One region of the Alteromonas sp. 4NS20-0143 genome, then DNA from elsewhere that is predicted to be linked to it. Evidence: predicted binding sites of a transcription regulator. Region 1 holds the regulator's gene; the other holds the start of a gene.
The links. The regulator FNR, encoded in region 1, switches genes on or off when oxygen is low (the NO sensors DNR and NnrR bind a similar motif). The targets are predictions, from matches to a motif close to TTGATCTAGATCAA.
Positions count from the first base shown of each region.

Region 1 (6,748 bases):
ACCCTTTTATTTCAGCGCGATGGGATTGCTGTACGATGAATTAATAGGAGAACAAGGCGCCAGTGTTACTGCATCAGGAAATGACGTAAAAGAGTCTAATTTTAATGCATAAGCGAGAAACGTTTAAAATTGTCCTCATCACCATTGGTGTATTGGCTGTTATTGTTATTAACGCCATTATCTTCAATGAGGAAACCCAGGACATTCTCGACGTTCCAGAAACTATCAAGGCGAAAAAGCCCGTACCAGATTTTTCTGTCTACACACAGGTAGAGGAAAAGAAGGCTGCTTTTTTTAACTATTTGAGGCCAGAGGTAGAAAAACAAAACGCGTACTTGCTTACACTTCGTCATTATGTGCAAACCCTTTATCGAAAAGCGCTAGCTGAAGAGCCTTTTAGTGAAGACGACATTACCCGTCTGGCGTGGTTAGAAAAAGAGTACCGAGTGAAGTCTTCAGATCCGCTGAACACTAAACTGCTTAATTTATTGCAAAAAATTGATGTGTTGCCTGCTGAGCTCGTCTTGGTACAGGCTGCTAATGAGTCAGCGTGGGGTACAAGTAGATTCGCCCGCGACGGCTATAACTTTTTCGGATTGTGGTGTTTTAGCAAAGGATGCGGCTTTGTTCCAAGCCGAAGAAATGATGATGCTTCTCATGAGGTGGCAAAGTTCGACAACCTATCACGGGCTACATACACCTATATGCGAAACCTAAACCGGCACGATGCGTATAAGGATTTACGAGAAATTCGTAGCCGATTAAGAGCCAATCAAATTGCTATTAACGGTGTAGCGTTAGCCGAAGGATTAATGAAATATTCTGAGCGTGGCGCTGCCTACGTGGAAGAACTACAAAATATGATCAAATACAACGAGGAGTTTTTGGGCGAATGATACGAGTTGCTATGGTGTTGCTGTGTGGATTTTTCACCGGTCAGTCAATTGCAGAAACAATTGATGTTGAATACAGTCGGTTTTACAGCCACGTAAAAAAGTTGGATAACGAAGATACCCAAGCTTTGCAATTCGCATTCGGATTTCTACGTGTAGGTGAAGGGCGTTTATGCGGGATGACCAGCGCTGAAATTGTCACTGATAAACAAACAATGAGCCTAGATGTAAGCAATGAAGGACGCTTTACGGTGCCTACCGAAAAAGCGCTTAAACTTGCAAATGCAATAATACGGATATCGTTGGTTGAGCGCGCCAATGTGTGCGACATGTCGGTACAGCTTGAGACTAAACCAGAGTATTTAAAAGCTCGCTATACCAAAGATGAGTTAACGTTTGTGTATGGCCAGTACGAAGCGTTCTTTAATGAAATGGGGAGCTTCCTGTCTTTTCTCATGCCAACGGTTAAAGGCTTGATGATACATTTTGAGGACAGAGATTTAGATTATATTACGCCTGAGGGCGTGACCATCACCAATGGTGTATTGCATATTGAGCAAGAGTGGATAAGCGAAGCAAAAGGGTTATCGTTACCTCAAGCTCCGCTTCGTATTACCGCAATGGCATCAAGTTAATAGCTGATAGCGTATTTGCTCTGCCAGACGGGTGATAGTTTCTTCGCCCTTTGCGCAGAGCTCTTCTGCTCGGTGAAATTCCATAATACCAACGTCAGTGAGTTGCGGCTCAATTAAGATATCTGGCGGATCGCCAGCAAGTCGAGAACGGGTTACTCTAGCTTGCAATATCTCTAACGAACTACTCATTACGCTCATTATTCCCGGCGGGTTCTTCTTATTGACCTTTGCAGGAACTTCCATGACTTCTTCTTCAACCTTTTCGATAACTTCAGCCCCTAATGAGTCGTTATTGCTCTTGGTTTTTTTATCAAGACCGTCTTCGGAATCACTGTCTTCTGACTTACTGTCTGAAGAGAACCACTGTTTCAGTGCGTTTTGGCTTTTGGTAAAGAAGTCTTCGGTTTTTCTTTGATTGTCTTCGTGATCTTTACGCAACTTTTCAAGTCTAAGGGGTCTAAAGTCTGCATTCAGATTAACCGCAATGACAAAATCTGCGCCTAGCTGTCGACAGAGGTTCACAGGCACAGGATTGACCACCGCACCGTCTACCAACCACCTGTCATTGTACGCTACCGGTGAGAAAAGCGCTGGAATGGCACAAGACGCTTGAATTGAAGTGCCCACCGGGCCTGAATCAAAAACAACTTCGCGCCCGGTATACAAATCTGTGGCCACTGCGGCAAATGGCTTATTCATTGCCTCAAAGCTATCAGCGCAAAAGTCACTGGCGAGTTTATCAAACACTTTTTGTCCGCTGGCTAGGCCGCCTCTGCGCAGCCCAACGCCCATGAGGGCTAACACCTGCCAATCACTAAGGGAGCAGGCCCACTCTTTAAGACCTTCAAGCTTACCACTTGAATACGCGGCGCCTACGTACGCACCAATAGAACAACCTGCCACAACATCAATCTTAATACCTAGTTTTTCTAGTGCTTGTATAATACCAATGTGGGTCCAGCCTCTCGCTGCACCCGCTCCTAAAGCGAGTCCAATTTTCATCTATTGAGGTTCCATAATGTTGATGATGTCGATAGTGTCTGCTGCCTCGGCTGACTGGTCACTTTCTGGCTTTTCAAAAGTGGGCTCGTCAAAGCCAATGTCGCCATCTTTCACAGGGCCATCATGTGTAGTTATTGATTGAAAGTCGTATAAGTTACTGTCAACTAAATGGGATGGCGCCACATTCTGAAGGGCACTAAACATAGACTCAATTCGTCCAGGAAAGCGCTTATTCCAATCTTGAAGCATGCCCTTAATATGCTGACGCTGTAAATTATCTTGTGAGCCACACAAATTACACGGGATAATAGGAAAGTCAGACAGTGTAGAGTATTCTTGTATGTCGCTTTCAGTGCAATACGCCAAGGGGCGTATAACGATATGCTCGCCGTTATCACTGACTAGCTTAGGCGGCATAGACTTGAGCTTACCACCGTGAAACATATTGAGGAAAAACGTTTCAAGCATGTCATCTCGGTGATGGCCTAACGCTATTTTGGTCGCCCCAAGCTCTTTTGCTGTGCGATACAAAATAGCTCTGCGCAGCCTAGAACATAAAGAACACGTGGTTTTGCCCTCAGGAATCTTATCTTTCACGATAGAGTAGGTGTCTTCTTCTACTATCTGATAGGCTACGCCTAAGCTGTTTAAATATTCATGAAGAATATGCTCTGGAAAGCCAGGTTGTTTTTGGTCTAGGTTCACTGCCACAATATCAAAGTGAATAGGGGCGGCGCGCTTCAAAAACATAAGAATATCGAGCATGGTGTAACTGTCTTTACCACCTGACAGACATACCATCACTTTGTCATTCTCTTCAATCATGCCAAAGTCGGCTATGGCTTTACCCACATTGCGACGAAGACGCTTTTGCAGTTTATTGAAATTGTGTTTTTGCTTACTTTGCGCTGCAGCAGAGGACGGCGATTCAGCGCCGTTTGTGCCTAAACTCATAATTAACTAACTTAGTTTGTGTGAAAGCCGCCATTATACAATAAAGCGGCTTTTGTTAACTATGCTTGTGTACGTTAAATATCTTCGCTTACAGTTTCATTACGCCCTGTTACACACGGTCGCTATTTTTTAGCGATTTCTCAGCGTAAATAGCGGGCACCTTGAGGCATTTGTCAGCACTACACGGTATAGGGCGACACAAATCCGTTAGGCTTTATGGCTAACACGTCGCAATTTAGCGCATCAATAACATGTTCTGCGGTATTGCCAATCAGCGCCGCCGATATGCCAACCCGCCCAACGGTGCCAATGATCACCAGCTCAGCATCTATCTCTTTAGCAACTTGTGGGATAACACGTTCAGGTAACCCTTCTTTTACAATACATTTGTTAGGGGCAATGTCGTGTTTTGCTGCATGGGCATTCATTTCATCAAGATGATGATTTTTAACCGCGCTGTGGTACTTCTCCGAATCAAACTCGGGAACCTCTATGGCAATGTTGAGCGGAGTAGCGGGGTAGCTATTGACCAGATTAACATGGCCTTTTAGCAGCCGAGCATATTCATTGGCAATGTCGGTTATTTTGTCATTCAGGGCTGCGTGTTCTTCATCTTCGCTGCCCACGTTTACCGCCGCAATAATTTCACCATTTTCAGGCCAGTCATGGTCTTTTACTAACAACACTGGGCGAGGGCACTTTCTCATGAGATGCCAGTCGGTTGGCGTGAATATAACAGAAGCTAGGTCGTCGTGATTTTTTGTTGCTTTGACGACTAAGTCGATTTGGTTGTTAAGCGCATAATAAATGATGGATTCGTACGCTTTATTGTTCCACTCAACCACTATGTCGATATTGGAAAAACCTTGCTCTTTGAGCTGCTGTGACAGTCGCTTAGATTGGTCTTTAGTGACAGCATCGCGCATAGTATCGCGCTCGTCAGGGCTTAGCATGGTGGTCATATCGTAAGATAGGTCGTACACAACCATTAGCGCAGTAACCGTTGCGCCTGTTTTTTGGGCAACCTCGAGAGCGCGGCTTAACGCAGGTTGGTTGTCACGCTCAGCATCGACTACCGCTAAAATGTGATTACACTCAATCATAACTTCTCCTTCCTATGAAGCTCTTCATTAAGTGTAATAGACAATAGGGAAAACGTGGCTTGTTTTAGATCAAAATTTTAACAAATTTGTCAAAGCCTTCTACCACGTTAACGTGCGCTAACCATTGCAAACAATGCTCGGCCCTTTAAGGGCGGTGACTTTGCCGTCGATAGCATCAAAATCGAGTATGGTGATCAGTTTGCCATCCACTTTAATTAACCCTTCTTTTTGAAAACGACTCAGTAACCGACTGATAGTCTCAATAGTCAGGCCTAAGTAATTCCCAATTTCGTTGCGAGTCATGGTTAGGTGAAACTCTCGGTGAGAGAAACCACGCTCTTCAAAACGCTGAGACAAGTGAGATATAAAATAAAGCAGGCGTTCTTCAGCAGTGCGTTTATTGAGCATCATGATCATATCGTGATCTTGCTTTATTTCAGCGCTCATAAAACTCATGATTTGATGGCGAAGCTTGGGAAACTGAACAGACATTTCATCAAGGGTGTCGTAGGGAAGCTCACATACCATGGCCGTTTCTAGCGCCTGGGTGTAGCTTTGATGTCTACTTTCGCGAAGCGCATCGAAACCCACAATATCACCAGGGAAATGAAAACCGGTTATTTGTTCTTCACCATCTGAATTAGTCACAAATGATTTGAACGATCCGGTTCTTACTGCAAATAATGACGTAAACGTGTCGCCGTTATTAATTAATGTGTCACCTTTGTGCAGCGGCTTTTTGCGTTCGATGATGTCATCGAGAGATTCAATCTCGGTCTTATTCAACGCCACTGGTAAACACAAGTGACTGAAGCTGCAGTTTTGGCAGTGGATAGAGAATCCGCTTCCTTTGCTCATAATTTCTATTCTCTGTAAGTTCACACCCCTAAATGGTACAACATCATTTAGGATAATGCGCTATAAATAAGATAAGCTGCATATAAGGCCATGGCAATGGCGATGCATTGTCGAACAGCACTATGCTTAAACCCCTGAATAATATACTGGCTACTGGTGCTTACAGCAAGCAAGGTTGGCAGTGTACCCAGCCCAAAACACAACATGATACCAGCGCCTTGAACCGCTGAGCCCGCCGCGAGAGACCAGGTTAAGGTGGAGTAAACTAGGCCACACGGCAACCACCCCCAAATAAACCCATAGGGTATGGCACTAAAAGGGGTTTTAAAGGGGAGAAAGCGTTTTGAAACCGGCTGGATATAGCGAAATAAATGTTTGCCCACACTCTCAAGCGCCGTAAGCCCTGTCCACCATTTTCCTAAATAGCATGCCAATAAAAATACCATAACAGCACTTAAAATGGACAACGCATAACTGGCCACGGGCACAAAGTCGGAGGCCATTTTGCCTAAGGCGCCGGTGATTGCACCTGCAAGGGTGTAACTAATAATACGACCAATGTTGTAGGCAAGAGTGAAGGGAAGTGCAGGTTTATCTTTTGGCGTTACCATTCTAAGCGCCGATACAATGCCACCGCACATTCCAACGCAGTGCACGCCGCCGGCTAAGCCAATCAAAAATGCAGAAAAGTAATTAATCTGATCCATACTTATCTTGTTCTTGTTGAAGCTTTTTGCGTTGTTCGGCCAGCTTCTTCTCTTCTGGCGGTAAGTCGTCATCAAACAAAATGCTGTAACCTTGTCGGTCTAAGTCTTCAAATTGATTTGATTTAACAGCCCAAAAAAAGATAACGATCGCAAGAGCAACAATGATAATCGCAATGGGAATTAAGACATAAATAATGCTCATGTTATTTGCTCAATAATCGTGTTGAATTTGTAACCACAATGATACTGCTTAACGACATACCTACAACAGCCACCCAAGGGGAAAGTAAACCCGAAACGGCAAAAGGTAGAATGATAATGTTATACAGCACAGACCAACCAATGTTTTGGCGAATTTTTTTCCGGGTTTGGTGCGCTGTATCGATAAGCGCCGGTACAGACAATAACTGATCGCCCAACAAGATGACATCTGCAGCGGTTTTAGCCACATCAGTGGCGTTACCTACTGCCACTGCAACGTCGGCACTGGCCAATACTGGCGCGTCGTTAATGCCATCGCCCATCATCATCACCTTTTTGCCTTGTGACTGAAGCGTTTGAACCTCCGCGTATTTCTGTTCAGGAGTAAGGCCACC
Region 1 covers NZ_BAAJLR010000001.1:497,221-503,968, forward strand. The annotation lists gene AC27HD_RS02110 (YciC family protein) at 1-112, shown strand, start outside; gene AC27HD_RS02115 (glucosaminidase domain-containing protein) at 105-896, shown strand; gene AC27HD_RS02120 (DUF2987 domain-containing protein) at 893-1,528, shown strand; gene AC27HD_RS02125 (patatin-like phospholipase family protein) at 1,520-2,530, opposite strand; gene ttcA (tRNA 2-thiocytidine(32) synthetase TtcA) at 2,531-3,484, opposite strand; gene uspE (universal stress protein UspE) at 3,664-4,587, opposite strand; gene fnr (fumarate/nitrate reduction transcriptional regulator Fnr) at 4,705-5,445, opposite strand; gene AC27HD_RS02145 (sulfite exporter TauE/SafE family protein) at 5,493-6,152, opposite strand; gene ccoS (cbb3-type cytochrome oxidase assembly protein CcoS) at 6,139-6,354, opposite strand; gene AC27HD_RS02155 (heavy metal translocating P-type ATPase) at 6,356-6,748, opposite strand, start outside.

Region 2 (6,748 bases), on a different contig from region 1:
TCGAGAATTAGCCAACCGGTTTTACGATATCATGGAGACCGATCCGATAGCATCAGAGTTATTGGCTATGCACCCCATGCCTTTAGATAAAATTAGGCATGTCTTCTTTCTTTATTTAAGTTTATGGATGGGAGGGCCTGATGATTATCAACAGCAATTCGGTCATCCTAGATTAAGAGCTCGCCACTTACCGTTTTCTGTCACGCCAAATTTAAAAGCACAGTGGATATACTGTATGAGGAAGGCAATGTTTGCCACCACCGATGATATTTTGCTCGCCAATCAGCTGCTTCAGTCGCTAGACCAATTAGCAGAACATATGATCAATTCAAAATAAAAAAGCGCGTTATCGTTAGGCTGTGTTGACCTAATAATAACGCGCAAGTCTTCTTTTGACGATGAGGCTCTTATCGGCTTTTTCGTAGTGCAATGCTTCGCTTTAAAAATCCACGCTTTTACTTGGAATGCTGCTGCAAGGTACGTTACTACAAGAGTTGCAATTACAAGCTAAGCTACCACTAGAGTTACTATTATATAAAACTACCTAAAAGGTATAGCCCACAGATATAGTGTAAACCCAAGGGTCAATTTCAATATCTTCAACCGCACCTCTTGCATCGCCCACGTTAAAAGTTGCTTCAGTATCAATATCAATAAAGCGCACCGATGCATTCACATGCCAACTGTCATCAACGATATAATCCATACCCACCTGTGCTGATAACCCAAAAGAATTATCAAGAGATAAGTCGTTCAATCCAGCTTCGCTATTAGCCGATGTAAATTCTTCATCAAAGATAAAGGTATAGTTGATTCCCGCTCCTACGTAGGGCTGAAACGCTGAGCTAGCATCATTGAAGTAATAGTTTGCGGTAAGAGTAGGAGGTAGGTGCGTGACTTCACCAAGTTGGTTACCTGTACCTAGTGGGTCTGCTACCGAAAATTCGACGTCGTGTTTAAAGGGCGTGGCCGCTAGTAATTCAATATTAATATTGTCAGTAATAAAATACGCGATATTGAGACCCAGCTGAGTATCGTTACCGATATTTAGGGCAACACCTAAGTCTGCGCCACCCGCTAAAATATTTGAAGTAGACTCGTCAGGTGCGACTGTCGTTAAACCACCGCGAACGAGTAAATCACCCTGCTGATGAGCATTAGCAAAAGGGGCAATAGCTGCCAGAGTAAGACAAAGTGCTGAAAGAGTATGTGTACGCATTGTGTGTCTCTTGTGTGTTTAAATAAGATGACGCCACTTTACCCACTTTGGTACACAAGGAATTGATCTAGCGCAATATACCTAGTTCGCTGGACGAACATAGCAGCGCAGGTTGATGTAGATCAAACACCGTCGATAGACTCTTTATTTGTACTGCCCCCAAGATAACCAATGACTCGGTTATTTTCACCTGTAACGCTTGTCGCATTGAGTGGGCTGCGCTATGTCGCATTTTAATTAGCCCTACACTCAACCCCCCACTCAGCCCCGCACTCAGCCCTCCAACTAACCTCACGTCGTGGATGCTCACCAATTTGTTGGCTTTAACCAATCGGTAAGTTTTGATTCTGCGCTACCTGGTGACGGTGAATAACAGTATTCCCAGCGAGCTAATGGGGGCATCGACATCAAAATTGATTCAGTCCTTCCTCCTGTCTGCAAACCGAACAGCGTGCCACGGTCGAATACTAAGTTGAATTCAACGTAGCGCCCTCGTCGGTATAGCTGAAATTCACGCTCTCTTTCACTGTATGCAGTATTTTTACGTCGTTCAATAATGGGCACATACGCATCAATATAACCATTACCCACTGCTTGCATAAAGGCAAAAGACTGGTCAAAACCCCATGCATTAAGGTCATCGAAAAAGAGCCCGCCTACACCACGAGTCTCATTGCGATGCTTCAAATAAAAGTAATCATCGCACCACTCTTTGTACTTTGGATAGACGTCTTCACCAAAGGGCGCGCAGAGTTTTTTAGCAGTATCGTGCCAGTGTTGAACGTCTTCTTTAAACGGGTAAAAAGGCGTTAGGTCGAATCCACCACCAAACCACCATATTGGAGATTCACCCTCTTTCTCGGCTATAAAGAATCGTACATTGGCATGGGAAGTAGGGATGTAAGGGTTATGTGGATGAATGACAAGTGATACACCCATTGCCTGAAAATTTCTGCCGGCTAGCTCTGGTCGATTAGCGGTTGCAGACGCAGGCATTTGACTACCAAAAACGTGTGAAAAATTCACACCGCCCTGCTCCACTACAGCCCCATTTTTCATCACGCGAGAACGGCCACCGCCGCCTTCTTCTCGCACCCAGCTATCTTCGGTAAATTGCCCTTTTCCATCGGCCAACTCTATGGTTTGGCAAATTGTGTCTTGAAGATTTAATAAATACGCTTTAACTGTTTCAATAACATCGGCTGCCTTTTTACCATCAAGTAATTGTGCTGGCTTCATGATCTTATTATTTCTCCCGTATCACCGTCTCTAATTGTACTTGGTTTTTTATTGCCACCAACTTCACCATTTACGTAAGTAACACTGTCTTCAAATACGCTTCTCGCATCTTCAATAGAAAGTGTAGGTGATTGTCCTGCTAAGTTTGCACTTGTAGATACAATGGGCTTACCAATCTTGTTGCATAAGTCCGCAACCAATGGATGATTAGTCACACGCACTGCTATTTTATCGTGCGAGCCTGTAATCCAATACGGTGCTGTCTTCGACTTTGGCAGCAGCCACGTTATAGGACCTGGCCAACTTGAAAAGATGTCAGTACGCCTGTGCTGTAATACCGCTTCGTCATTTACGTAAGGCAGTAGCTGACTATAGTTGGCCGCTATAAGAATAACGCCTTTCTCAACAGAACGTTGCTTAGTTTGAAGCAGTAACTCCACAGCTTCTTTATTATCGGGGTCGCATCCAATGCCCATAACGGCTTCAGTTGGGTAAACCAATAACTTACCAGCATGAAATGCTTCCACAACAGGATCAGCCGAGGTCTGCTCGACCTCAACTGGATTGTATATATCCACTTGCCCTTTTTGGGTATCAGACATTTATAGTTATCTCTAGGTGGTGATTATTGTTTAAAGCCGCACGATGGTTGAGGGCAAACATATTGACCTTTCTTATCAATCAATACGCCCCAACCACACTCTGGACATTGCTCATTGACTGGCTCGAAATTTAGCACATATCGGCATTTAGGATAATGATTGCACGCAAAAAATTGCTTTCCAAACTTGCTGGTGCGAGAAATTAGTTCGCCTGACTGACACTTAGGGCAGCGAACTTGGGTTTCTTCCTGCTGCTTCAACGGGGCGATAAAGTGACACGAAGGAAAGTTAGTGCAACCGATAAACATGCCATAGCGGCCTTTTTTGATCCCGAGTTCTGATTGACAGTCGGGACACGCTACGCCGTCTAACGTTTTAAGGAGAGCGGTTTGATTGTCATGTAACGGTTTACTGAAGTGACACTCAGGATATGCGGTACACCCCATGAAAGGGCCGGTTTTACTATTTTTTATATGAAGTGGCTTACCGCATTCAGGGCAGTCACCAAAGCTTTCTTCTAATGCGTGCTCATGAGCAGAAAATAACGAGTGGTCAATTTTAGACATGATGGTTTATAACACACACTTTGAAGCGTTCTCTTTGCTAAGCAGGCATTGTAGGCACAGTACCTGCAAAGAGAGCCCTAGGAATAATAACGCATGTAGATTAATGTAAAACACCATCTGGCTCTTCGAAGAGTAAATCTTCCATTTGCGCATAAGCCTTTTCTTTACCCGGCACATTGAACAGAACCATCAATACTACCCACTTTAAGTCTTCTAAACAGAACTCGTTAGAATCAATTTCCATAACGCGGTCTATTACCATTTCACGGGTAGATGCATCGAGCACATTCACTTGCTCAAGAAACATCAGAAATCCTCTACATTCCACGTCCAAGCGCATTTGCTCTTCATGGGTATAGATTCGACTTAAGCTTGTATTAATCCCTTTGCAAAAGTAAGGCTTGATGTCTGTCTCTTGCAGGGCGGCTAACTTTTCTAGCCATGCTAGCGCTTTATATATTTCATCGTGATGAAAACCTGCGCGCACGAGCTCGTCGGTCAATTCGTCTTGATCGACACGAATTTCAGTCTCACTATGGATGAAATTTTCAAACAGATACATGAGGATATCGAACATTTTATTTGCCCCTCAATTTAATGTAACCGCCAGGGACAGCAGTTACTAAACCGCACAACTCGTATTCTAATAATAATGCCATTGCCTGCTGTACAGGCATGGAGCCGCGCTGCGCTATAACATCTATTGCGGTAACGTCGTAATCCACACTAGCTAATAATTTGTCAGTTGCCAAGCTATTCACTTCACTTTTTTCATTCTCAACATTCAGGATATTCCTCGTACACAAGGGCTCTATAGCAAGTTCGTCAAAGATATCATCGACGTTAGTCACTAATTTAGCGCCCTGCTGGATTAACCAATGGCAACCCTCAGAATAAGAATGATATACGCTTCCGGGAATGGCAAAAACATCTCTCCCTAGATCTGCGGCCAAATTCGCCGTAATCAAGGTGCCACTTTTAATTTTTGCCTCAACCACCAGCGTTCCGAGCGATATTGCAGCAATTAATCTATTTCTTCTTGGGAAATGCCAGGCTTTAGCGGGTACACCGGGGAAGAACTCTGTGATAACAGCGCCTTCAGCATTAATTATATCAGCATGTAATGGCCTGTGTTTATAGGGGTAAATTGTATCTGGCCCTGTTCCCATTACGGCGATTGTTTTGCCTACCCCTTTAAGCGCACCTTTATGGGCTGCGGCATCAATTCCTAACGCCATACCGCTAGTTACCGTTATTCCTGCATCAGCTAGTGCTGTTGCCATTTCTTCAGCGATGCTTCTTCCCTGATGGCTAGCACGGCGGCTTCCCACCATTGCGACTTGAGGCTGTTGCAAAAGCAGCGGATTTCCAATGACAAAAAGAACAAGCGGAGGGCTATCTAACGTTTTGAGCATCTCTGGATACTCACAACACCCAAACGTTATTATATGTCGCTCTGTTTCTGCATCTAACCACATCAGTGCTTTTTTAACTGATTGTTCAGAAATTTTGTCAAATAAGAGGGTTGCAGTTTTTGGCGCGCTTTTTAGAAAAGAGGCTTTGCTTGTAGATGTAAGAAGCGCTTCTGGATTGCAGTTAAGCTCACTTAGTAATGTCAGCCATTTTTTTGTAGCAACGCTGTATGCCGAGGCCAGACGTATCCACGCCATTGATTGTGCTGTGATAGATGCAGAATTGTGATGCATTGCCGCTCCAAGTCGGTGCGGCAATGTTTACAGCATAACGTTAGGGGTGAGCAACAATAAAGCCGCGTTGAATTCCCGTGTTCGCCCGCGTGATCAAACCATAGCTTGCCGCATTAAAGGTTTTGTAAATGATGATCTCTCCCACCTTGAGTGCGGGTTGTTCAACGGTGTTAGCAAACCAGTCTCTACTTTTTTGCATGTCTGATTTGTTTGTATATTTTGGCAATTCATCGTTAATAATTGATGGCCCTTTCGCGTATACACCCATTACGGTGCCCGGCTCTACCTCAGTGTTACCTAAATCTAGAATAACCACGTCGTATTTACCGAGTAAATCATGGTCGTGCAGGTCGCCGACAACAAAGCCTCTTTGCGCCTTTGCGGGCTTAAGCACCAGGCTTTTCTCGTGAGAAAAGTCGCCGTCAAAAATCTTATCACCCAAGTTTGTCTCTTGTGTCGAGGCAGTTAACGACAACAGCATTGAGTCATCGCTTATCGATTCTTTAAACACTGACGCATCTGCAACGTGTGAGATTTGAACGCCCAGCTCGCGGCCATCGAGGTTTTTTATAATAGATTGCTTTCTTACGATACGTAACTGGTCTGGGGTATTGTATTGAGGCTCGCTGACCACGAGATTATTGGCGGCAAAACGCACATTTGCGTCCTTATTGCCAAGCACTCGCGGTAGAACCTCATAACTGTCTTTATCAACTATGGTGTGCTGATTTATAAATGGTGCTATCTCGCTCCAAGCCAATGTATTAATAGGCGAGGGTTTCACCCGTTTTTCTGTTTGAGGAGAAAGTGAAACTAAGGGTTTCTCTCTGGCGATGGAAAGCACTGGCTCCCCGTTTATCATACCTACCACAATGACATCACCAGGATAAATTAAGTGGGGATTATCGATTTGCGTATTGGTTCGCCATAGTTCAGGCCATAGCCAAGGCTCGTTAAGAAAGATGTTAGCGATATCCCACAGCGTGTCGCCGCGCTCTACGGTATAAGTTTGCGGTGCACTGTCTTTTAGCTGCAGCGCGAGTACAGGTAGCGCAAAAATTGCCAGAGCTGCAGCCAACATTACTCGCCCGTATTTGTATAATCGCTTTTTCAAATTAACCACCTGCAAAAGATTCACTGTCACTTATTGTTGCTTTTTAAGACAATACCACTATATCGACAGTTACACGTATTCTTAAAGGACTTGAGCAAAAAACTGCACCATAGTCTGTGTTATACGTTAGAATAGTTAGTAAATCTGCACTGTAAAGTGCATTGGTAAATAGATCGTATATGAATTTATACAGCGAAAAGGCAAAGTAAGCGACAAATGGCAATATTAGATGTATTAAGTTTTCCAGATGAGCGTCTTCGCACGGTAGCTAAGCCGGTAGATGACGTTAACGATGAAATTAA
Region 2 covers NZ_BAAJLR010000009.1:148,665-155,412, reverse strand. The annotation lists gene AC27HD_RS16555 (group II truncated hemoglobin) at 1-337, shown strand, start outside; gene AC27HD_RS16550 (OmpW family outer membrane protein) at 545-1,219, opposite strand; gene hemF (oxygen-dependent coproporphyrinogen oxidase) at 1,526-2,458, opposite strand; gene tsaC (L-threonylcarbamoyladenylate synthase type 1 TsaC) at 2,455-3,060, opposite strand; gene AC27HD_RS16535 (DNA topoisomerase family protein) at 3,084-3,626, opposite strand; gene AC27HD_RS16530 (DUF494 family protein) at 3,727-4,203, opposite strand; gene dprA (DNA-processing protein DprA) at 4,205-5,332, opposite strand; gene AC27HD_RS16520 (LysM peptidoglycan-binding domain-containing protein) at 5,373-6,455, opposite strand; gene def (peptide deformylase) at 6,663-6,748, shown strand, end outside.
Region 2: the regulator FNR is predicted to act here: its motif matches at 1,332-1,345, upstream of AC27HD_RS16550 (OmpW family outer membrane protein).